Regions from separate parts of the Sutcliffiella sp. FSL R7-0096 genome, predicted to be linked through region 2. Evidence: riboswitches for the same ligand, from Rfam matches in the RefSeq annotation. Region 2 holds a riboswitch; each other region holds the start of a gene.

Region 1 (8,114 bases), 1.7 Mb from region 2:
GATTACACTAAATTCTTGGAAGGAAAGTTTTATCCTTTCGCGAATACATTATACATGCCGAAATTACGAATTCGCAAAAAAAATCGCGGTAGAGCATTGGAAGAGCATTTTAATTTTCTATAACTCCATAAAGAGGTGATTACGCATGAATCAAAGACCGTCAGAAGAAGAATATGCCGGGGACTTCGGAGAGTATATCCGGTTGGTGCCGGATGGCAACATAATCGACATTCTGCTCGCCCAGGAAAAGCAAATGACCGAGCTGCTGGCATCGTTGACCGAAAACCATGGCGCGTATCGGTATGCGGAAGGCAAATGGAGGCTAAAAGAAGTCGTGGGCCACATCGCAGACGGAGAACGCGTCATGGCCTACCGCCTGCTTCGGTTCGCAAGAGGGGACCAGACGCCTCTGTCCGGTTTCGACCAGGAATTGTTCATGCCTCCTTTCGAAAACTGGACAACCGCGCAATTGGCCGAAGACTACCGGGCCGTACGGCAATCGACCATCACACTGCTGCGCGGGATAACGGCGGAGGCGTGGTCCCGCAAAGGCACAGCCAATAACGCAAGCATTACGGCACGTGCCCTTGCGTACGGCATCGCAGGACACGAGATTCATCACATGGGGGTCATCCGAAATCTGTATTTGAGTTAGTTGTCCGGAAAATCGGGACGGAAGCTGCGCGGAAAACGCGGCTTCCGTTCTTTCTTTATGACAGCCTTCCCGCCCTGTTCATAGACTGATATGAAGAGAGGACAAGACGGGTTGGAAAGATTGGTTTCCAGACTGAATTTTGTCTAAAAATGAAAGCAAATAAAAATCTCAAACAAGAAAAAATCAAGGTCTCTTCGTTAAGCTAACGATGAACGAGAGCTCAATACATCATACGAATGACAAACAAGGATTGGTGGTTATTCCGAAAGGCGCTAAAATGGAATAACTAGTAAAGTAAAAGACCGCAAAATATTAAAATTTTATACAAAACTTAAATATAGCGGTCTTATTAATATGCAAAATTATATTGCCATATCATACATAAATTAAAAGCCAACTACATTTTATTTACTAATAATATAAAACATTTACTTTATTACACTTGATACATTTTACATGATGTTGATTTCCTTTAAAATGATGATTACAATTTTGCTGGATCTCTTTTAAACTTTTCTCCAAAAAAGCAAGGCGAGTTTTGAGTTGATTAATTTCTTCTTCAATTTTTTCGACCTTCACCCTTATAACCCCCTAAGAAAGTTACTGATATATGTTACTACCAGATTGCTTAAACTGTTCAGCTTTTTCCTTCATACCTATTTCAATAGCTTCCTTCGTATCAAGTTCTTTTTCTTTTGCAAAATTACGAATATCTTGAGAGATTCTCATACTGCAAAATTTAGGTCCACACATAGAACAGAAATGTGCTGTTTTTGCACCTTCAGCAGGTAAAGTTTCATCATGATATTCGATGGCACGTTCAGGATCTAAAGATAAATTAAACTGATCCCTCCAACGGAATTCAAAACGAGCTTTTGATAAGGCATCATCTCTTTTATGTGCTCCAGGATGTCCTTTTGCCAAATCAGCTGCATGTGCGGCAATTTTATAAGTGACAACCCCTACACGAACATCGTCTCTATTAGGTAAACCTAAATGTTCTTTTGGTGTTACATAACAAAGCATCGCTGTCCCATACCAACCAATCATTGCAGCTCCAATAGCAGATGTAATGTGATCATAACCAGGAGCAATATCAGTCGTAAGAGGTCCAAGTGTGTAGAATGGCGCTTCCTGACACACTTCCAGTTGTTTATCCATATTTTCTTTAATTAGGTGCATCGGTACGTGCCCTGGCCCTTCAATCATCACCTGTACTTCATGCTCCCATGCGATTTTTGTTAGCTCTCCAAGAGTCTCTAATTCTGAAAACTGTGCTTCATCATTCGCATCTGCAATAGACCCAGGACGTAAACCATCCCCTAAAGAGAATGCAACATCATAGGATTTCATGATTTCACAGATTTCTTCAAAGTGAGTGTATAAAAAGTTTTCTTTGTGGTGGTGTAGACACCATTGTGCCATGATAGACCCACCGCGAGATACAATACCTGTTAAACGTTTAGCTGTTAACGGGACATATCGCAAAAGAACACCAGCATGAATGGTGAAGTAATCAACACCTTGCTCTGCTTGTTCAATTAAGGTATCACGGTAAACCTCCCAGTTAAGATCTTCAGCAACACCATTTACTTTTTCAAGTGCTTGATAAATTGGAACAGTGCCTACAGGAACCGATGAGTTACGAATAATCCATTCCCTTGTTGTGTGGATATTTTTACCGGTTGATAAATCCATAATATTATCAGCACCCCAGCGTGTTGCCCAGGTCATTTTTTCAACCTCTTCTTCGATAGAAGATGAAACAGCAGAATTGCCAATATTAGCATTTATTTTCACATGAAAGTTACGGCCAATTATCATGGGCTCTGATTCTGGATGGTTGATATTAGAAGGAATAATCGCTCGACCTTTTGCAATTTCTTCACGTACGAATTCAGGTTTCATATTTTCTCTAATTGCGATAAATTCCATTTCAGGCGTGATAATTCCTTTTCTAGCATAATGAAATTGTGTAACATTTTTCCCTTTTTTGGCCCGTAACGGTTTCCGCTTTAAACCAGGAAACACGTTATGATTAGTGCGAGGGTCGTTTTCATCTTTATAACCATTATCCTCAGGCTTGATTTCACGACCATCATATTCCTCAACATCGCCACGTTCTTGAATCCATGAACTACGAAGGGCAGGAAGACCTTTAGTAATATCGACAGAAAAATCAGGGTCTGTATAAGGTCCGCTAGTGTCATACACACGTACAGGAGGATTTTCCTCTTCTCCAAATGTAACGGTTGTCGGGCTTAACTCGATTTCACGCATTGGAACTTTAATGTCAGATCTAGAGCCTGTTACATATACTTTTTTGCTACCTGAAAAATTAGACATGATGGAAATACTTTGTTCGTTTAATGAAGATGTTGACTTTGACATAATAAATCTCTCCTTTTTTGAATTCAAGGACTAGATATAGAACACAACAAGAGGAAAGCTTATAAAAGCTAATGAAGTACATAAAAAAGCCGGTGTCCAATAAATGGTTGGACCCGGCTAATATGTATACAGAAGTAGTAGTAATATTAATGACGCTTCTAACTTCCCCACGCTGGTATGAACCAGATCAGGTCCCAAGAGTCAAGAAACTTCAACGTGTTTCTCTCTCAGCCCAACTTTTTGGACTCCCCTAGTTATTATTATTCGATTTGATATTAGTATACAGGTGACTTCGTAAAAATAAAAGGAATATTTAAAAAATGGGTCGGAAGGATGAGAGTGGGAGAAGTTGCCCTTTAGAGTAGTTTCAATATTGATGCAGTTAAACATTTTACTCCGATAGGGAAGATATTTTTAAAGAGAAATCTGGTAAAAGTATCGTAATCGGAGGGTTTAATAGAGTGCCCTTTTGAATTTCAGGTGATATTTACTAAAAACGATTTTCAGTAATCGGTCGCATACGGAGTAGTCGAGGGTTATCATAGCAGTCCTCTTTCTCTGTAAATAGCTCAATTTAAGAGTATACAGAGACACATCTTTTATTCCGTTTATAAGGGCGCAATTGTGAAGTAAAGGAAGCCCAAATTCTCGTTTATAACACTGAGAAATTAGGCTTTTAATAGGGATATCTATAACATTGTAAATCCATTTTCCTGAAGCTCCCCAAAATTATTTATCTATCCTTTTAACTTTTTAAATTAAAAAGGTTTATTAAAATTAGTGAAAAACAGTACAAAAAAAAGCAGCCGTCATACTTATCGAATTATTCTTTATTGCGAACTAAGCTCTACAACTGAATTTATTATTTGAGGCCAGTCTTCACTATGAATCTCATGCCCTGATCCATCAAGAGTTAATAATTCAGCATGAGGGATGGCTTTCGCAAGAGCAAGCCCGTGCTCATATGGCAGAGCTGGATCTTCTGTACCATGAATAATAAGCACAGGTACGCTGATCTCACCCATTCTATCGAAATACACGTCTCCGCCTTGCAACATGGCATGATTAAATCTGCTCGGTAGCTGTTTGGCGCGATTCGCCTCTCTTTCTGCGAGTTTATATATTCTTTCCTGTTCATAAGGTTTGGAACCGACTATTCCATCCATCCGCAAGATAGGAAATGGCCGCCTCCCGATTTGCCCAATCTATGGAAGCACTCTTCGCATGGTGATCCAGTATGCTCTGATCCATTGGAGGCAGCTTTTCCATTTCAGTCCCGAACACACTTGATGCCATTAGTGTAAGCGTAAATACGCGGTCCGGATATCTCAAAGCAAGAATCTGTCCGATCAGACCGCCTAGGGACATACCAACGATATGTGCCTGCTCTATGGAATAAGCGTCTAGGACACCTGCTGCATCGTCAGCCATGTCCGTTATTGTATAGTTGGAGGTACCCGGCTCATAAATGGTCGATCGTCCCACATCCCGATGATCGTACCGAATAACAAATCTCCCCTGATCAGCGAGACGGAGACAGAAGTCTCTATCCCACCAGTCTAATGAAGACATTGCTCCCATGATCAAAAGCACAGCAGGGTCATTAGAGTTTCCAAAACTTTCTGTACATATATCCACTTTATTTATTTTCAGTATCTGTTCTCTCATGTTTTTACCCCCGAATTATTTATTATCTAATCGCCGGTACTATGGCGCAGATCAATAACCTCTTTCTGGAGCATGATTGGCCTGCCCCTTTAATTATCGCAGTCGAACCCACTTGATAATCATGACGAGGCCTCCTTTTAAATGTTGTTATATAGAAAGGGAATCATTCCTATATTAATCACTATAACATGGGGTCATTTCCTTTTCTACCAGAATTTTCTTGCGCTTTTTCTCATATACTTCTATACAACTATTCCTTTTAATTCTAGGTAGGTGAAATATATGTTTAATCGCGAGTACATATAAAACTAAGATATATTGGAAATGGTTTCTAATTAGTTAATTGATAAGGCTCTTTTCTCAAAGATTGTTGCTATTTACTTGTAAAAAGTCGGCAATTGGACTTTTTACTGCTATCAGACTCTATAAAGTGCAAGTAGTTTCTTCAGTACAGCCGGGAAAAGAGCACGACAGTAGGGAAGATAACAGACGGTTTAAAAATTCGTAAAAGCAACAAAGTTTACGAAAAGAGCCATTGATAAAGACGCCATTTAAATTATTCTATTAAGGGCGCAATTCTGCAGTGCCCTTTGAATAAGGGAAGTACTTTTTCCTGTTAAGGGTCACATTACGAAACAAGGAATAAATTGTAATGGGAGGTTAATTTAGGAATAACGCGATGTAAAAATATTAAGATCCTTTTGGAAGGTTAACCTAATTAATTTTAAAGGGTTACTATATCTTGAAGTATGACATTTTAATTATTATTATGAAAATGCTTTAGGGAGGGTGAAATGGAACCGAAAATAAATATCAATAATTCAACACATTTTACCTGGCTGTCACGTTGGCCGCAGTGGACTGGGTATGCAGCTGCTCTATGGTCCCTACTATACGGGTTACTCGGGCTGTACTGGATATTAGGTGGCAACGGATTTCCTTTCGGTAAAAACGATTCACGAGCAGAAATTATGGGATCATTTTTATCAAATCTTAATGTTGATGTCGGGGGACCAGTCATTGCCATAGCTGGATTGGTAGGTACAGTGGTAGCTATAGCGATGATAAAGACATGGGGAAGTCGTTTTCCTCGTGCAATATTTCTCTCCTTTGCTTGGATAATGAGTGTGACGCTTATATTTATAGTTCCAGATTCACGAATTGTGCAGAACTTTGCTTATTTGTTTTTGCTTCACTTTGATCTTCTGGATTGGAGAGTTATTAATCAAGTTTTTTGTATGGTTGGTGGGTTCATATGGGGTGCTTTTGCCATAGCATATTTTCGTCTTACACAGAATGCTTGTGGCAATTGTGGCCGGAATGACGCTACAGAAGGATCATCAGTAAAAGCAAAAGCAAAGTGGGGAAAGTGGTTTACCTATTTAGCCGTTATTATGGCATTGCCATACGGTATTGTTCGATGGGCGTGGGCTTTAGGAATTCCTTTGGGGACAAACGACTTATCAATGGTTGGGAATGAAGACAATGTTATAGTTGAAGCCATACTGGGAGGATTATGTATTGGCGGTGGAATTCTAACTCTTGGACTTATTCAGAGATGGGGAGTGATTTTTCCACGGTGGTGTTTTTTTCTAGCAGGTAAACAAATTCCAATTTGGTTTGTTATGGTTCCTGCAATGTTGATGTCGGCCATGATCACGATTACGGGGCTAAAGCTCAGTCCACAAATCATACTTATGATGGTTAATGGCTCAATTACCAATGAAAATTGGGGACAATTTGTTCCTTTTTTGTTCTGGTTGCCATGGGGAATATCTCTAGGGATAGCAATTTTAGCTTATTATTTAAAAAGGCGGGGACGATGCAAGCATTGTGGAAAACTTTAACTCATTATTTTAATGGTCATTTAACAAAAATAAAATCAAATGTGGCGAATTAAGATTACTTATAGAATGTATAAATGAGAGTTTTTATTTTCCTTCACTTTACTATTCGGTAATATTTCACTATAGGGCGCGATCCTTAAACAAGGATCAGCGCTATTTTTCATTTTAGGGGCATATTCTTAAATAACACTTGGTTAGCTTAATTGCACAATCATGAAAAAAGAAATGTACTTAAAGTCCCCGGTTTAGAAAAAGAAGGTATTACGTTATTCAATAGAAAGAGCTTCCTATCCCTTATGGTCATTATATTCAGTAGAGTTAGGACAAAAATCACCGTCAATTTATTTACGTGAATTATCGTCAATAACACTTTTAATTATATGAAAAGACTGTGTACATTACTCTTTTAAATAAACGGACATATCGTCAATTAACTTATCCATTTGTTTGGCATGCGTTTGGTACATTTCTTTTGCTTTCGTATTTTCTGTTTGCAGGGAAAAATTCATTAAATTACTCTGAAGTTGCTTAATATTAGCCGTTACTAATAGTTTTTGCTTAATTTTAGGCATATCTGCTTTATCGTTATAAAAGTCAACATAAACATTTCCCATGGAATCAATTTGCGCCAAAAATACATCTGAAAAACCCTTTGCACCCTGCTTCATGATTTCCCCCAACAGCCATTCATTCGTATAACCGTATCTACTCAAACTTTTTTCCATAACACTTCCATCAATGATTACAATACGTGGCTGGTGCTCTTGTTCTACTATCAACCCGACATCTTTTGGGGTTAAGGGTTGATTGTTTGTTTTTTTCATGACACTTATTTGTCCACTTACCTCCATGATAGCTGTTTCAATTTCAGATAGTTTAAATGCACCTTTTTGCCGTAGGTGTATCATCAGTTCATCGACTGTTAAATCTTCCTTTTTTAAATTTTCTTCAAATACCTTTCCATTCTGTATCAAAACGGTCGGCTTTCCTTCTGTAAGTTTACGAAAGCGAAATGATTTTAATTCAATCTTAGAGACAATCATCGGTAGGGTTGCCCAAATAATCATCCCAAAAATAAAATTTGACATTCTTACTTCCGTACCGAAAGTTAACTCAGCCGCTATTCCCCCGATAGCAATACCAACGATATATTCATAATACGTCATGTCTACAATATGTTTCTTTCCCATAATTCGGGCTAAAATAAACAATAAAAAAAATCCGGCAAGCCCTCGGATAAATACAAGACCTAATTCATTCATCTAGTTCACTCCTAATTCCAATAAAATATTATACTTTTCCATTATTGGGAAAGCTAATACTAAACATACTGAAAATGGAAAAATATTTAAGGAGTGTTTATTGTGGTAGTACTAAGTAGATCTTTCGGAATCATTATTATTCTAATTTTAATGACAACAGGATGTAGTAATGTAACGATAACTGAAAAAGATGAATTGCTTTTCTACAAAATTGATGAGTTACATGACTACATTGATGACGAACAATGGGAGAAAGCATTAAAAAACTTAAGTGAATTTCAGAAAAGTTAT
Region 2 (8,114 bases):
AAGCTATATCTCCCGGTTGATGAGAAAGAAGATAGAACATTAGGAAACATAGCCTTAGGTGGATTTTACGGAGTATCCCCTAAACATATGGCAGAAGCTTATTCGGTCTATGCCAATAATGGGGAGATCATTGAATCCCATGCAATTGTTAAAATTGAGACGGTTACAGGTCAAGAAGTAGCCTCATTTGAAGAAGAAAAAGAACGGGTCTTTTCAGAAGGCACGGTAGAAAAAATGAATTTTATGCTCAAAGAAGTAGTGGAAGAAGGCAGTGGAAAGAACGCCATCATAGAAGGGCGTGAAGTAGCCGGAAAAACTGGTTCCACCCAAACAAGTGACAATAACCATGGTGCTACATCCAACCAATGGTTTGTTGGTTACACCCCGCAGATTGTCGGAGCATTCTGGATAGGATTCGATAAAGAGTCTTCAGAAAATGTACTCCCAATCATTTCTGGTGCCGGTAGTCCATCAGCCAAGGTGTTTCAGCAGGTTGTTAGTGAAGCGCTTGAAGGGGAACCGGTAGAATCCTTCAACCTCCCAGCAAGCCTGCAGAAAAAGAAAGACTCTGCGAAGAAGGAAGAGAAAAAGCAGGAGCAAGAACAGCAAAGAAAGAAAGAGCAAAAGAAGAAAGATGAAAAGAAAAGAGAAGAAAAAAAGAAAAAAGAAGAGAAGAAAAGAGAAGAAAAAAAGAAAGAGCGTGGCAAGAAGAAAGACCGAGATGACGATGACTAACAGTAAACACCTTCCTCGATAAATGGGGAAGGTGTTTTTTCTGTGACTGTTATCGTAAACTTTGTTGCTTTTTCCTATGTTTAAAACAACCGTTATATTCTTTGCTATCATGCTCTTTTCCTGGCTGTACAGTCAAGCTCCCCTGCTTATTATAGAGTGAATAAACGATAAAAAGTTCAATTGCCGACTTTTTACTAGTGTATAAAACCAATCTTTAAGAAAAGAGCCTTATATGTTTAGATCATCCACTTTCGTGATAAAGACTATTAAACCACAAGTTTAAAGGAGAGGATTCTTTGACCTATCATAAGACAATGAAAAAACTTTCGAACATGAGATTTACTAAACCAGACAAAGTATTAAGCTTATATTTACACACCGATCGCAGCCACCCCGACCAGCAAGGTGGCGAATGGAAAATAGCATTGAAGAATGGGTTCAATCGATTAGAGGAATATATAGAAGCTAGCAGTATGGAAGAGTTAAAAAGATTGCGTTCCATTCGTGAAAATGTTGAAAAGTATGTGGAAAGCATGGATAGGAAAATGCCGAGAGGCCTAATCATCTTTGCATCTGCTGATAGCGGGCTATGGGAGACGTTTGAATTACAGGTTTCTGTACCGACCGATTTTTATTGGGAGGAATATCCTGTACTCGATGAGCTACAAAAAATGTATCAGGCATACCCTTTAACTGGTTTTATTCTTATGCAACAGAATGAAATTAAAATTCTTACATCGATGTTTGCCCTGATAGAAGAAAGTGAGTCGATGGAATATGATTTGGAAATCGATGACTGGAGAATGCATCAGGGTCCCTCTCATCACAGTTCCAGTATGGGAAGTGGAGCCATTAAAACTGCGAGCCAAGTGGATCATTACGAAGATCGCATCCATGCAAATCAGAAGAGATGGGTAAAGAGCCTTGGCAGCATGCTTGATAAAAAGGCAGCGGATAAGCAGTGGGAAAAAATAATTTTAGTTGGAGACAAAGGAGAAGCAGAATTGCTTGAAGGGTATATGAATAAAAAGGTGGATGCCATCATCCAGAAGAACCTATTAAATGAAAATGAGAACACTGTATTAGAAAAGTTATTAGCTTAACTTTTAGTAAAGCCCCCTTAAATTATTTAGGGGGCTTTCATTATGGTCCCTTGAGCTAGATAACAGGATATTCCGCTTCATATATTGGTTCTGTGTAGTACGGAGGGCGCGGTCCAATTTTGGGCATCGGCCATTTATTTGGTTGGTAAACCATTTGGACTTTTGCATCCGATTGATTGATTAACAATAGTTCGACTTCAGGGTTAAATTCGTAACGCAAAATAATCCACTCCTTCGCAATATTTTTTGAATGTGTGAATGGAGAAACATCTCCTTTCCACAATCAAGAAGCCGTAAACTCTCCTCCATTTACATGCAGTACTTGGCCTGTAACGAATCGGGAGTCATCTGATGCGAGATAAACATAAGTGGGGGCTAATTCAAATGGTTGAGCCGCCCGATTCATGGGGTTAAATGCTCCAAACACTGCTACTTGATCCGATGAAAAACTTGCAGGAATGAGTGGTGTCCAGGTTCTTCCCGGGGCGACGGCATTTACGCGGATACCTTGGTCAACGATACTATTGGCAAGGGCACGTGTAAACCCGATGTTAGCTGCCTTGGTAGCAGTATAATCAATCAATTGTTTTTCCCCTGCATAAGCGACTACGGAGGCGGTATTTATGATGGAACTGCCGGGTTTCAAGTAGGGCAAAGCTGCTCTGGTTGTATAGAAGTGGGAATAAATATTCACCTTGAATGTGTCATCGAACTGTTCATCGGTAATATCAAGCAAACTTAGTTGTTGAAATTGTATTCCCACATGATTCACCAGGATATCCAACCTTCCGAAAGCTTGGATGGTTTGCTCTACAATTGCCACACATTGTTTCTTCTCTCTTAAATCCCCAGGCATAAGCATACAACGTTGCCCGAGCTCTTCAATTCTAGCTTTTGTTCGGTTCGCATCTTCATGTTCATCAAGATAGGAGATGGCTAGATCTGCACCTTCTTTTGCATAAGAAATCGCTGTCGCTGCACCTATCCCGCTATCCCCGGCAGTAATGAGTGCGACCTTTCCCTTTAACTTGCCACTGCCCTTATAGTTAGGATTTTCAATAATGGGCTTTGGAACCATGTATTTTTCCAATCCTGGCTGCTGTAATTGGCGTTGTTCTGGAAAGTTGATGGGTATTTCTTGGTATTTCGTTATTTTTCCATAATTAGGATATAAGGGGTAGGGGTCCTTTTGTCTATTCGATTCAAACCACTCTTGATATTGGCTTAGCTCATCCATGTTCCGCTGCTTGTCAAATGAGTCCATCTAAAACCTCCTCTAATCTTCCTTTGCACAACTATATTTATATGGAAAAGGCAACTTGGCTTATGCCATTATCCTGCTGTTTGTCCTCCACCTCCAGACCGAGAGAAAAAGAACCGACAGTCGGTTAACGGCACTTCTTAAAGAAGATAAACTTATTTTAGATAATGATTAGTGGAGGAAAAATGATGGGAAATATGATCGCCATATTCAAGAAACCAAATTACAGTTTGTTGTTCTGGTCATCTTTTACGTCGACAATGGGGAGTATCGTTGGTATCGCAGCGTTGATGCTGTATTTGTTGGACAGATATACAGATCAGCCTTTTTATGCCGCGTTAACGGAACTGATGTATTCCTTGCCGACACTTGCAGTATTCTTTCTGGTAGGAGTATTAGCTGACAGAATGGATCGTCAGAAAATTGCTGTTTACAGTGATGTGATTTGTGCCATTTTATCGCTGGCGCTTATGGGGGCGATTTATATTGATTGGATGCCGCTCGTATTCGCTTTGTTGTTCTTAAGAAGTGCCGTATCGAAATTCTTCCACCCTGCCCAAGCTGCCATCATCCAAGGAATTCTGACGAAGGATGAATATACAGTGGCAGCAGGACTGAATCAGATGACAAGCAGCTTGTTCATGTTGTTCGGAAATGCCCTTGGAATTTTCATCTACTGGACGGTAGGCCTTCAGGGTGCAATATTTGTATGTTTTATCACTTATATGGTCAGTGCGATACTGATACGTGCATGTAAGTTAGAAGAAACTGTTGTCCTACCAAATGGCAGGCACGAATGGAATCAACTTAATGTTAGATTTGTGGCAAATGACTTTAAAGATGGCATGCTTTATATTTTGAAAAATCCTTTGTTAGTCTACCTGATCATTGGTTTCTTTGTTTTTGGAATTGTGAACGGAGGGCTCTCCGTCATGCCAGCCTATATACTTAAATATAAACTTGCCCCAATAGACTATGAGCAGCTCATGATGGTGATGGGAGTAGTGTTTGGCATCTCAATTTTGATTGGAAGCATTGTTGCCTCGATGTTGGCGAAAAAGTTGAAATTGTATCAGATGATTATTATCGGTCTTAGCATCTCTGGTGCATTCGTCATAGCAAGCGGGTATAGCCCTAGTACGTATTATTACCTTGCATTTACTGCATTGATTGGTCTGGGACTACCATTCGTCAATATTGGAATCGGTGGATGGCTGCCTAGGATTGTAGATCCAAAAATGATGGGAAGGGTTCAAGGCTGGATCACTCCCTTGATGATGTTGTCCCAATCTATCACCCTTGGAGTGATTGCCCTGACCTTTCAAAAGATGCTAACCGTGGAAGGGCTGCACCTTTTGGTAGGCGGATGCCTGGTGTTTGTTGGATTATTTTATATGTTCACCTTGCCCAAACATACTACGGAAGAAGAAGAGACGCCTGAAGGATTGGGAAATTCAGCTTCTGTGTAAAATTATTCTTTGACAAAATAGAAAAAGCTGATTAACATAGGTATCAGAAATTGCTTTCCGACAACTCGATACGAATCTACCACTAGGGGTGCCTTTATAAGGCTGAGATTGAAGTGTGACTTCAAGACTCTTAGAACCTGATCTGGTTAACACCAGCGTAGGGAAGTGGGGTCGAAAACACTATACTTTTAATGTTCAGTTGTACTAGTGAATTCACCACCTTCTTTGCGCCAGCGAGGAAGGTGGTTTTTTGCATTATACTAACAATTTTAGGAGGAATGAAGAATGAAATTTTCACAGTTTGTAAGAGAAAAAGCGGATCACATTTGGGAGGCGAGCTTTCATCACCCGTTTGTAAAAGGAATAGCAGATGGAAATTTATCATTGGAATCGTTCAAGTACTATGTTTTGCAGGACGCCTATTATTTGAGCCACTTTGCAAAAGTCCAAGCATATGCAGGGGCAAAAGCGTTTGATTTGCAAACGACAGCAAGACTAGCTGCACATGCACAAGGTACATATGAAGCAGAATTATCCTTGCACGAAAATTTTTCAAAACGTCTTGGGGTGACAGAGGCAGAAAAGGCGGCATTCCAGGCAGCTCCGACCGCACACGCTTATACTTCCCATATGTATCGTGCCGTATTGACCGGTGGGTTGGGAGAAGTGATTGCAGCCCTGCTTCCTTGCTACTGGTTATATTATGAAATTGGTGAGAGATTAAAAGACTGCACTCCAGCTGAACCAATCTATCAGGAGTGGATTGCAGCTTATGGTGGGGAATGGTTCAAGGAGCTTGTGGAAGAGCAAATCAATAGATTGGATGAATTGGCAGACAAGGCAACCGAGGAAGAGAAAGCCAGAATGCTTGAGTATTTCATCATCAGCAGCCAGTATGAATATTCCTTTTGGGAAATGGCCTACACCTTGGAGAAGTGGCCGGTCTCAGAAACTGTAGTGAAGGCATAGGGGGGATTCAAATGAACAAAGGATTAAAGCTTACAGATATATTGGTGACGGTCATTATTGCATTGGTATTCGGGATTGTTTATAAGTTTTGGGCTCCGGTGTATAACGTGCTGGCGCCATTCGGACTGCAGCTTCAAGAGCTGACATATGGCATGTGGTTCATTGCCGCCACGGTTGCTTATCTACTGATCAGAAAAGCTGGTGTAGCATTCCTAGCGGAAGTGGCAGCCGCCTCAGGTGAATTTCTGGTCGGGTCGGAATATGGGTTGATGGTTTTGATATATGGTGTGATACAAGGACTTTTTGCTGAGATGGTATTCATGGCTTTCCGCTATAAGCGGTTTGATGTGCTTGTCGCATCTCTTGCAGGTATCGCAGCAGGTGTCGGCTCGCTTCTATTGGACCTATTTAGGGGATACCTGTTTGATTATGTCTGGTGGAATGTAACCTTGCTAATATCTTTCCGTTTGATCGGAGCGGTCCTTTTAGCGGGAGTACTTGCTTATGTTTTGGTAAAAGCACTAGAGGCAACGGGAGTCACAAGTCTACTGAGACCGGTCAGCAAGGATGATTATGATTCCTTAAGGCAATAGGGAGGCAAAGATGGAACCAATCATACAATTAAACCAGTTACGACTGAAATATCCGGGTGGAGAAAGGATATTTGAAGACTTGTCCATCCAGATCGGGAGAGGAGAGAAGGTATTGATCCTTGGCCCCTCAGGTAGTGGGAAATCTACGCTCATTCAAGTTTTGGCAGGACTTATTCCGAATGTCATGGAAGTGCCGATGATTGTAAAAGAGCAACTTTTGCCCAATTCATGGGGATATGTCTTCCAAGACCCGGATGCACAGTTTTGTATGCCTTATGTGGATGAAGAGCTTGCATTTGTACTGGAAAACCTCGCTGTTCCAAGAGAGGAAATGGAGAAGAGAATTACAGGAGCCCTTGATATGGTGGGGTTGGAATTACCAAATTCCCACATGAAAATCCAGCAACTCTCAGGAGGGATGAAGCAACGGCTTGCCATTGCTTCCGTCCTCTCGATGGATCCAGACGTGCTCTTTTTGGATGAACCGACCGCGTTATTAGATCCAGAAGGTACCAGGGAAGTTTGGGACACCATTAAGAAAGTGGCAGATGATAAAACAGTTATCATCGTGGAGCATAAAGTGGAGCAGCTACTCGGCTTCGTGGAAAGGATCATCGCGTTGGATGAGGCTGGAAATATTATTGTTGATGGTAAGACGCAAGATGTTTTTCGCACCTCGCTTTCGCTTTTAAACGAATATGGCATATGGTATCCAGGTGCTTGGGAGAATTATTTGAAAACTAGAGAGCACTTCTCCATGCTTAACGTGGAAGCTGAAACGGTGTTAAAAGTGGACGGTCTTTCAGGCTTTCGTGGCAAAGAGAAAAAGATTTATGTAGAGGAAGCGGAAGTTCGTAAGGGGGAATGGATTTCCGTGGTAGGGGAAAATGGGGCAGGGAAAAGCACATTGCTCGAATCGTTAATGAAGCTGTTAAAGACAGAAGGCACCCTAGAAATTAATGGGGAAAAGGTCAAACGTATCCCCACTGACCTGATCACCTTCGTTTTCCAAAATCCCGAATTCCAATTTGTTACTAAATCTGTGGAAGCGGAAGTTGCCTATACACTGCGCCTGAAGAAGATGAATGAAGCTTTGGTTTTGGAAAAAGTAGAAGAAATGCTGAGACGTTTCCAGTTGGACCACGTTCGTTATCAGCATCCATACCAACTATCCGTTGGCCAAAAAAACAGGTTGAGCGTAGCGGCAGCTGTCATACACCAGCCGAGTATCCTTTTGTTGGATGAACCGACATTCGGCCAGGACAGCAGAAACACGTTTGCCATGCTGGAATGGTTGGAAGGGTTAAGGGAAGCAGGCGTCGCTATTTTGATGGTCACTCATGATGAGCACATCGTATCTGAGTTTTCGGATACCATTTGGACGGTAAAAGATGGGCAACTTATCGATATGAGGAGTAATGAGAGATTAAGAGGCAGGGGAGAAAAGGATGCAGTTGGAGCTTTATAAAAATAAATCATGGATGCATGATATTAATCCGAGCTTTAAACTATCAGGGATGGTCCTCCTCTTTATAGGTGTTCTGTTCATTCATAATATCAATGTGATGCTGAACTTAACCGGAATACTATTGTTAGTTTACCTTTTAATGACGGGGCAAACATATAAGCTGAAGCTTCTTTTATTGATTCCGTTTGGCTTTTTATTTTTTACATCGGCTGTCTCCATGGTTCTGTTTGGAAAGGGAGATACCACCTGGTTACAATTCGGCCTAATAAATGTATCGGAGGAGAGTTTCTATCGGGGAGTTCATTTAGGTTTACGGTCACTTGCATTTGCTTTTTGTGGGTTGATTTTCGCCTTGACGACCCAGCCGGTATATTTATTTTATTCCTTGATGCAGCAATGGAAGCTACCGCCGAAATTTGCTTATAGCTTTATGGCGGGTATCCGTCTATTGCCGTTAATTCTAGAGGAATTTCTCACCTTAAGGAAGGCGCTGATTGTTAGGGGAGTAGAGCAGAA
Region 3 (8,114 bases), 2.3 Mb from region 2:
ATTGATGCAGGGCTTGATGCTCAATAATATTCAGAAAAGGGAGTTGTCCTAAATGGAGCAAGCAGTAAAAAAAGACACAGAAACTACTCTACCTTCCAAAAGTAATACCAAAATTTACTCCATTCCAACTAAACAAGGTGTGAGCATTTTTAATATACCAGTGCTATGGTTTGGGGTGTTCCTTGTTTTAACAGCGCTTGCTGTGTATACGGATAATTTGCCCACTGGTATGATAGGCGCCCTCCTTGTTATGGTAGTGTTCGGAGAGGCATTGGGCTGGATTGGCGATCGTTTGCCAATAATTAAGACATTCCTCGGCGGAGGTGCCATTGTGGCTATTTTTGGTTCCGCTTACATGGTCTATAGTGGGATATTACCAGAAAATGTTTCAACCTCCATCACTGATTTTATGACAACTGGAGGATTTCTAGACTTTTACATTGCGGCCTTAATAACAGGAAGTATTTTAGGGATGAACTCCCAAATGCTTGTAAAAGTAGGCGTCCGATTCTTCTTACCAATTATGGGTGCGGTGCTCGGTGCGATGGCTATCGCTGCTATTGTCGGTATGCTCGTCGGATTCACACTTCAGGAAGCTGTGTTGGTCATTACCCTGCCAATACTTGGTGGTGGAATGGGTGCCGGTGCAGTACCTATGAGTCAAATCTATTCGGAGCTTTTAGGAAACAGTCCTAGCTATTATATATCTATTTTAGTGCCGGCATTGGCCCTTGGAAATGTATTTGCGATTGTACTTGCAAGCGCCTTGAATGTATTGGGGAACAAGATGCCAAGCCTTTCCGGAAACGGTGTACTAATGAAAGGTTTTACGTATGAAAAAACAGTACAAAAATACGAAATAGGAAAAATGGGTGCCGGGATGGCAGCGGCGTTAACTTTCTTTACGATCGGTTTCTTATTGGATGGATTGATGCCCTTGCATCCATATGCCATTATGATCATTTTGATTGCCATTGTAAAAATAGCCAACCTTCTGCCATCATCAGTCGTGGAAGGAGCGAGCCAGTGGTATCAGTTCGTTGCGAAAAACTGGACGTTGGCATTACTGTTTGGAATCGGTGTCGCATATACCGACCTTGAAGCAGTGTTGAATGCACTTAGCGTACAGTACATCCTTATTGTTGCTGGTGTGGTAGTAGGAGCTGTAATCGGTGCGGGTATTTTAGGGAAAATGGTAGGTTTCTATCCAATCGAATCAGCCATCACTGCCGGCCTATGCATGGCAAATATGGGGGGGACAGGGGATGTTGCAGTATTATCTGCTGCAAAGAGAATGGAATTGATGCCATTTGCCCAGATTTCTTCAAGATTAGGTGGAGCATTAATTCTACTGGGAGCAGGATTGATCATTCCTTTGTTTTTATAAAGAACCATGCAGAGATATGACGTAACAAGGAGGGCAATAACTGCCCATTAACAATAACAACACCTACTATAATAATTACACCACCGAAAACACTGGTGACATTTATTTTTTCATGTAATAAGGTTAAAGCTGCAAGTAAAGTAGTAATAGGTTCTAAATATAAAAACATTGAAACCTTTGATGCTACCATTACTTCATGCGCTTTCCCCCAATACCAATAAGCAATACCAGAAACAAATATTCCAAGAAACAATAGGTGGGCCCATTCCCCGGCGTTAAGCAGGGGGAGGGATACCCACCCTTTGTTTTTTATGAAAAAAGGTGTAGTTAGAACGAAACCTATGAAACTCATATAAAAAGTTATGACTAGCGCGGGATAGGGGATACGGAGCCCTCTTAAAAGAATGGAATAGATAGCCCAGTTCAAGGTACTTAGAATCATCAAAATAAAACCAATGTTCAAGGTAAGAGTGAAAGGCTGGCCGCTTCTTGCGGAAGTAATCATAAATACACCAACTACAGCTAGAATCATTCCAATCGCTCTAGAAAGGGTCATTTTTTCGTGCAAGAATAGCATCGATAGAAAGACGGTGAAAATGGGGGAAAAGGAAATAAGCCATCCTGCAGCAGAGGCATCTATCGTCAACAAGGCACTCGCTTGCAATACTTGATGAACAAAGACGCCCAATATTCCCAACACTAGTAGATGGGGAATATATTTTATAGAAATGGAAAATCGTTCACGTTTTAGAACTAATAGAATCATTAAAAACAAAGCTCCTATGCCGAACCTCATTACCAATAAGGTGAAAGGATCAAGCTTATCCAAAACAGCCTTTGTGGACACAAATGAAATCCCCCAAAAACTGATAGCCATGGTGGCATACAGGGAGGCAGTAAAGGTTTTCCTCATGGAGGTCATCATCGCACTATCTTCCTTTCCAATGATTATCTTTACCATCGTATGCTTGTCCGGATTTAAGATATTCTATTGAATCGTAAATAGTCTAAAGGAATTACTTCATTAGTGGGTCAAAAGAGGATCAAAAAAAGGCACCACTACAATGTAGTGGTGCCTTTAGTATGGAGCGGATGGGATTCGAACCCACGACCCCTTCGCTGCCAGCGAAGTATTCTCCCACTGAACTACCGCCCCGATGAGACTGAATTTATTTTACCAAAAAATCAGCCTTTTGCAAACATTATTTGAAAAGATTTTATTAGTCCAAGTTTTCTACTTCCGCTTGGATGACACCGGTCAATGATTTCAATTCATAATAGACATCTGTTGTGTATACAATCTTCTTGGTTGTGATGATGCAGTTTAATACAATATCGTCCTTTTCTTCTTTTACTTTGACTCGCTTTATAGACAAGTTTTTATGATGAATCTCTTTCATGACCATGGTCAGGTCAACATCTTTTTCAAGATAGATCTTCACTTTAATCTCTTTTTCCTTCAATTTCTTCGGTCCGATTTTTTCAAAAAGGGAAGGGATGACCTTCACACCCAAGATGATAAAGATAACGCCGAAAGCACCTTCAATAAAAAAACCTGCACCTATTGTAATCCCCAAAGCGGCAGAGGCCAATACCAATGCTGCTGTAGTCAGGCCGGAAATGGCTTCATTGCTTCTACGAAGTATCACGCCTGCTCCCAAAAATCCAATACCACTAATTACATAGGAAGGAATACGACCTGGGTCCATAGGTCTCGAATACTCTTTTGAATAGAGAAAGGCGGATTCATAGGAGACGATGGTTAAGAGGCAAGCCATCACGGATACAATTACACAAGTCTTTAATCCAAGTGGCTTTCCTTTTAATTCACGCTCTAGGCCAATGATAATACCTGCAAAGGTTGCAAAGATAAGCTTTACTACAAAATCGTACTCGTCGATAAATTCGAAAAATAATTTCATATGGCACCTCCTGTATAAAATGCTGTATGATTCTTGTATATTGTTTCTTTCCATAGTTGCATTGACAACTTTGAAAGCAACCTATTTAATAACAAATGGTTAGAGAATTATAACAATATTCTGTACAATTAGAAAGTATAAACTTAAATGGAAATGGTTTGGGTGAAAGTGTATGAATAAATGGTTTAATCCTTATGTGGCTCTCGCGGTGGGAGTAATAACTGTTTCCGCCTCAGCCATATTTGTCAAACTGGCGGAAGCACCAGCCGGAGTGGTGGCCTTCTATCGGTTACTATTTTCTGTGTTATTTTTACTTCCCGTTTTTCTATATAAATATGTAGGGGAATTAAAGCGAATTAGAGGAAGGGACTGGCTTTTTTCTGTTCTTGCCGGAGTATTTTTGGCATTTCATTTTATTTTATGGTTTGAATCCTTGAACTATACCAGTGTGGCTAGTTCAACTGTACTTGTCACGCTACAGCCACTGTTCGCCTTTATAGGGACATACCTGTTTTTCCAGGAAAGGCTCAGTAAAAAAGCGATTACCAGTGGAATCATCGCAATTCTCGGAAGTGTTGTGATCAGCTGGGGAGATTTTAGAATAAGTGGAATGGCTCTTTTCGGAGATATCCTTGCGCTAGTGGCATGTGCGCTGGTTACAGCTTATCTTCTATTTGGGCAGGATGTCAGAAAAAGATTATCGTTGGTTACCTATACATTCATTGTCTATGGGTTCAGCACTGTTACATTGTTTCTCTATGTGCTGTTTACAGGTGATTCATTCACAGGCTATTCTGCATCAGATTGGGGATGGTTCATCCTGCTTGCCATCTTCCCCACACTGTTGGGACATTCTTTATTCAACTGGGCAGTCCGGTATATCAGTACCAATGTTATATCCATGAGTATTCTCTTTGAGCCAATTGGTGCTGCTATTCTTGCATACTATGTTTTAAATGAATCGGTAACATGGACTCAATTCTTGGGAGGATTCCTAGTAATGTTAAGTGTAGGTTATTTTCTAAGAGAGAATAGGAAGACAAATCACAACAAAGTGTTAACATCGGAGAGAAAAGAGGAGGAGAGGAAATGGATGTAAGATTGGCGATTCCAGGCGATGAATGTGCAATTGCCGAGGTTCATGTTGAAAGTTGGAAAACAACCTATCAGGGTATTGTTGATGAAAACTATTTACAGTCCTTATCCAAGAGCAGCCGGGAAGAGATGTGGAAAGGGGTTATTGAGCGGGGGTTCAACGAGAGTTGTTTATTTGTTGCATTAATTGATGGGAAAGTTGTAGGCTTTGCCAGCGGGGGACCTGAGCGTACGAAGAAATACGGCATAGACACTGAGTTGTATGCCATCTATTTGCTTAAAGAGAACCAGGGAAGAGGAATAGGAAAAAAACTGATTCAAGAAGTAGCAAGCTTCTTAATGGAAAAAGACCATTTCTCCATGCTTGTATGGGTTCTAACAGAAAACCCTTGTAAACATTTCTATCTTTCCTTCTGTCCCGAAGAACTAGATACTGAACAGATTAAAATTGGTGAAAACAGTTATGAGGAAACGGCATACGTTTGGAAAGACTTGCGGAAGCTTATAAGAGAAGGGTAAAAAGCCGACATTGTCGGCTTTTAGTGTAATTAGCTTTAATTATGTAAAGTTTAACTTAACCGAGTGGCCATAATAGCAAAAAAAAGCGCAAGTGAAAAACTCATAATCACGTTCTCTCCACGTACTTTCTCTTCTGATTCGCTTATTCGCACCGCCTCAAAGTAAGCAAATAAAAACAATACGATTGAAGTTAGCAAAGCTATCAAAAACGCTGTGTATTTTAAGAGATACATATCTTTTCCCCCTGCTCCATCAGTTATTCCATTATATGAAGGAAGCAAACGGAACATTCTAGTAATTTTTATATCATCTCTTTTAAAAGCTCAGGCTCCATCAATCCAACAATTAATATGTATTTGTAGAAAAGCAAATAGAAAAAGCTGATCTAATTGATCAGCTTAGGCAATGGACTTATTGAATCTAAAAATACGGGGAACTGTCTTGATTAACAATACTGTGACTACGGTGGTAACAACAAAGCTCGGTAACATATATGAACCATTGTAAATTAAAGAATAAAGCCACACTGGCTGTCCTTCCGGAGCAAAGTGACCAAAGAAGATCATGCCTGCCACGAAGTGAGCGGAGAACCGGAGTAGACATGCAAGGAATATCGCAATTGTTACGAATAAAGTTAACTTCTTTAAGTTGTCTTCCTTAGAGGAATTCACAACTTGTTTTGCCACAACACCAGCAAATCCTAGTACGACAAAAGCTACAATATAATCTAAGAAAATCTGTACAGGATCCACTCCATAAAAGTTACCTGTTACTATTTGTAATAACCCAAGGACAAAGCCTGAAAGGATACCACCTTTTAATCCCCATCGAAACGCCATGATAAATATTGGTACCATTGAAATTGCTATAGAGCCACCTTGTGGCCATATTTGGGATAATGCTCCAGATAATAAATCTAGCATATAAGCCAAGGCACTAAAAATGGCAACCTCGACAAGAAACAACGTATTATTTTTCTTCATAATACTCCTCCTTAGAATAACGGTTCTGACATTAAGTTGTTGGTAAGCAGTCTAAATGGGCTGTAACATCATGCTCATTTATCCGCTATTTCATCAATTTACAGAACCATGAAAATAAAAAAAGCAATAAAGGAGGGCTCCTTTATTGCTTAGATAACGTTAAGAAATAAAATGTGCCACATCCCTACGATAGTATTAACTAACAGGTTCAAAGGGTCAGAACATAATAGTTCACTCTCAGCCATAGTGGCCCCCCTCGTGGAATTATTTAATTATTACTTATCATCATACATAACCTACTAGAAAACGACAAGCTTTTTCCATTTGTCGAATTATCTCATTTGTAGAGTAAAGTTATTAGATGATATGTTTCTTCTATAAAGTATTATTAGATGACAACACTAACATGAAATTTTTTTCAGAAAAAGTATTGCAATATAGTTGTGAGGGTGGTATATTTAATCTCGTCGCTTCGAGCAGGCGATATTAATATAGCAACAAAGCACTTGAAAAATAATCAAAAAACAGCTTGACTTTAAACGAACAAGTTGTTATGATTAGGAAGTCGCTTTTGAGCGAAATTTGTAAGAAAATGATCTTTGAAAACTAAACAAAACAACAGCGTCATAACGTTAATCCTACGGGATTAACAAAATGATTTAAGTAACACAAGCTAGCAAATTTTGAGCAAAAGCTCAGACTCTTTATTGGAGAGTTTGATCCTGGCTCAGGACGAACGCTGGCGGCGTGCCTAATACATGCAAGTCGAGCGGACCTTTTAAAAGCTTGCTTTTGAAAGGTCAGCGGCGGACGGGTGAGTAACACGTGGGCAACCTGCCTGTAAGACTGGGATAACTTCGGGAAACCGGAGCTAATACCGGATAATATAAGGAACCTCCTGGTTCTTTATTGAAAGATGGTTTCGGCTATCACTTACAGATGGGCCCGCGGCGCATTAGCTAGTTGGTGAGGTAACGGCTCACCAAGGCGACGATGCGTAGCCGACCTGAGAGGGTGATCGGCCACACTGGGACTGAGACACGGCCCAGACTCCTACGGGAGGCAGCAGTAGGGAATCTTCCACAATGGACGAAAGTCTGATGGAGCAACGCCGCGTGAGCGATGAAGGCCTTCGGGTCGTAAAGCTCTGTTGTTAGGGAAGAACAAGTGCGAGAGTAACTGCTCGCACCTTGACGGTACCTAACCAGAAAGCCACGGCTAACTACGTGCCAGCAGCCGCGGTAATACGTAGGTGGCAAGCGTTGTCCGGAATTATTGGGCGTAAAGCGCGCGCAGGTGGTCCTTTAAGTCTGATGTGAAAGCCCACGGCTCAACCGTGGAGGGTCATTGGAAACTGGGGGACTTGAGTGCAGAAGAGGAAAGTGGAATTCCAAGTGTAGCGGTGAAATGCGTAGAGATTTGGAGGAACACCAGTGGCGAAGGCGACTTTCTGGTCTGTAACTGACACTGAGGCGCGAAAGCGTGGGGAGCAAACAGGATTAGATACCCTGGTAGTCCACGCCGTAAACGATGAGTGCTAAGTGTTAGAGGGTTTCCGCCCTTTAGTGCTGCAGCTAACGCATTAAGCACTCCGCCTGGGGAGTACGGTCGCAAGACTGAAACTCAAAGGAATTGACGGGGGCCCGCACAAGCGGTGGAGCATGTGGTTTAATTCGAAGCAACGCGAAGAACCTTACCAGGTCTTGACATCCTCTGACACTCCTAGAGATAGGACGTTCCCCTTCGGGGGACAGAGTGACAGGTGGTGCATGGTTGTCGTCAGCTCGTGTCGTGAGATGTTGGGTTAAGTCCCGCAACGAGCGCAACCCTTGATCTTAGTTGCCAGCATTCAGTTGGGCACTCTAAGGTGACTGCCGGTGACAAACCGGAGGAAGGTGGGGATGACGTCAAATCATCATGCCCCTTATGACCTGGGCTACACACGTGCTACAATGGACGGTACAAAGGGCAGCAAAACCGCGAGGTCGAGCCAATCCCATAAAACCGTTCTCAGTTCGGATTGCAGGCTGCAACTCGCCTGCATGAAGCCGGAATCGCTAGTAATCGCGGATCAGCATGCCGCGGTGAATACGTTCCCGGGCCTTGTACACACCGCCCGTCACACCACGAGAGTTTGTAACACCCGAAGTCGGTGGGGTAACCTTTTGGAGCCAGCCGCCTAAGGTGGGACAGATGATTGGGGTGAAG

What was found. Region 2 has a riboswitch for thiamine pyrophosphate ahead of tenA (thiaminase II). Riboswitches for the same ligand answer to the same signal wherever they lie in the genome.
Region 1: linked by a shared signal. The riboswitch ahead of thiC (phosphomethylpyrimidine synthase ThiC) and the one ahead of tenA (thiaminase II) in region 2 are both predicted to bind thiamine pyrophosphate.
Region 3: linked by a shared signal. The riboswitch ahead of thiT (energy-coupled thiamine transporter ThiT) and the one ahead of tenA (thiaminase II) in region 2 are both predicted to bind thiamine pyrophosphate.

What each region holds. Positions count from the first base shown of each region.
Region 1 is NZ_CP152003.1:3,044,832-3,052,945, reverse strand. Features, by position in the region: gene MKY77_RS15655 (DinB family protein) at 146-655, shown strand; gene MKY77_RS15650 (serine protease) at 1,067-1,234, opposite strand; gene thiC (phosphomethylpyrimidine synthase ThiC) at 1,256-3,046, opposite strand; TPP riboswitch at 3,194-3,308, opposite strand; partial or broken gene MKY77_RS15640 (alpha/beta hydrolase) at 3,877-4,714, opposite strand; gene MKY77_RS15635 (hypothetical protein) at 5,509-6,561, shown strand; gene MKY77_RS15630 (DUF421 domain-containing protein) at 6,960-7,823, opposite strand; gene MKY77_RS15625 (DUF4363 family protein) at 7,926-8,114, shown strand, end outside.
Region 2 is NZ_CP152003.1:1,311,943-1,320,056, forward strand. Features, by position in the region: gene MKY77_RS06725 (PBP1A family penicillin-binding protein) at 1-735, shown strand, start outside; gene MKY77_RS06730 (VLRF1 family aeRF1-type release factor) at 1,050-1,838, shown strand; gene MKY77_RS06735 (hypothetical protein) at 1,894-2,058, opposite strand; gene MKY77_RS06740 (SDR family oxidoreductase) at 2,122-3,102, opposite strand; gene MKY77_RS06745 (MFS transporter) at 3,288-4,568, shown strand; TPP riboswitch at 4,643-4,749, shown strand; gene tenA (thiaminase II) at 4,854-5,537, shown strand; gene MKY77_RS06755 (ECF transporter S component) at 5,549-6,130, shown strand; gene MKY77_RS06760 (ATP-binding cassette domain-containing protein) at 6,141-7,598, shown strand; gene MKY77_RS06765 (energy-coupling factor transporter transmembrane component T) at 7,579-8,114, shown strand, end outside.
Region 3 is NZ_CP152003.1:3,941,716-3,949,829, reverse strand. Features, by position in the region: gene MKY77_RS20320 (NADP-dependent malic enzyme) at 1-1, shown strand, start outside; gene MKY77_RS20315 (2-hydroxycarboxylate transporter family protein) at 53-1,387, shown strand; gene MKY77_RS20310 (DMT family transporter) at 1,368-2,348, opposite strand; tRNA gene MKY77_RS20305 (tRNA-Ala) at 2,472-2,543, opposite strand; gene MKY77_RS20300 (MgtC/SapB family protein) at 2,608-3,309, opposite strand; gene MKY77_RS20295 (DMT family transporter) at 3,482-4,408, shown strand; gene MKY77_RS20290 (GNAT family N-acetyltransferase) at 4,399-4,923, shown strand; gene MKY77_RS20285 (hypothetical protein) at 4,974-5,156, opposite strand; gene thiT (energy-coupled thiamine transporter ThiT) at 5,322-5,906, opposite strand; TPP riboswitch at 6,071-6,173, opposite strand; rRNA gene MKY77_RS20275 (16S ribosomal RNA) at 6,611-8,114, shown strand, end outside.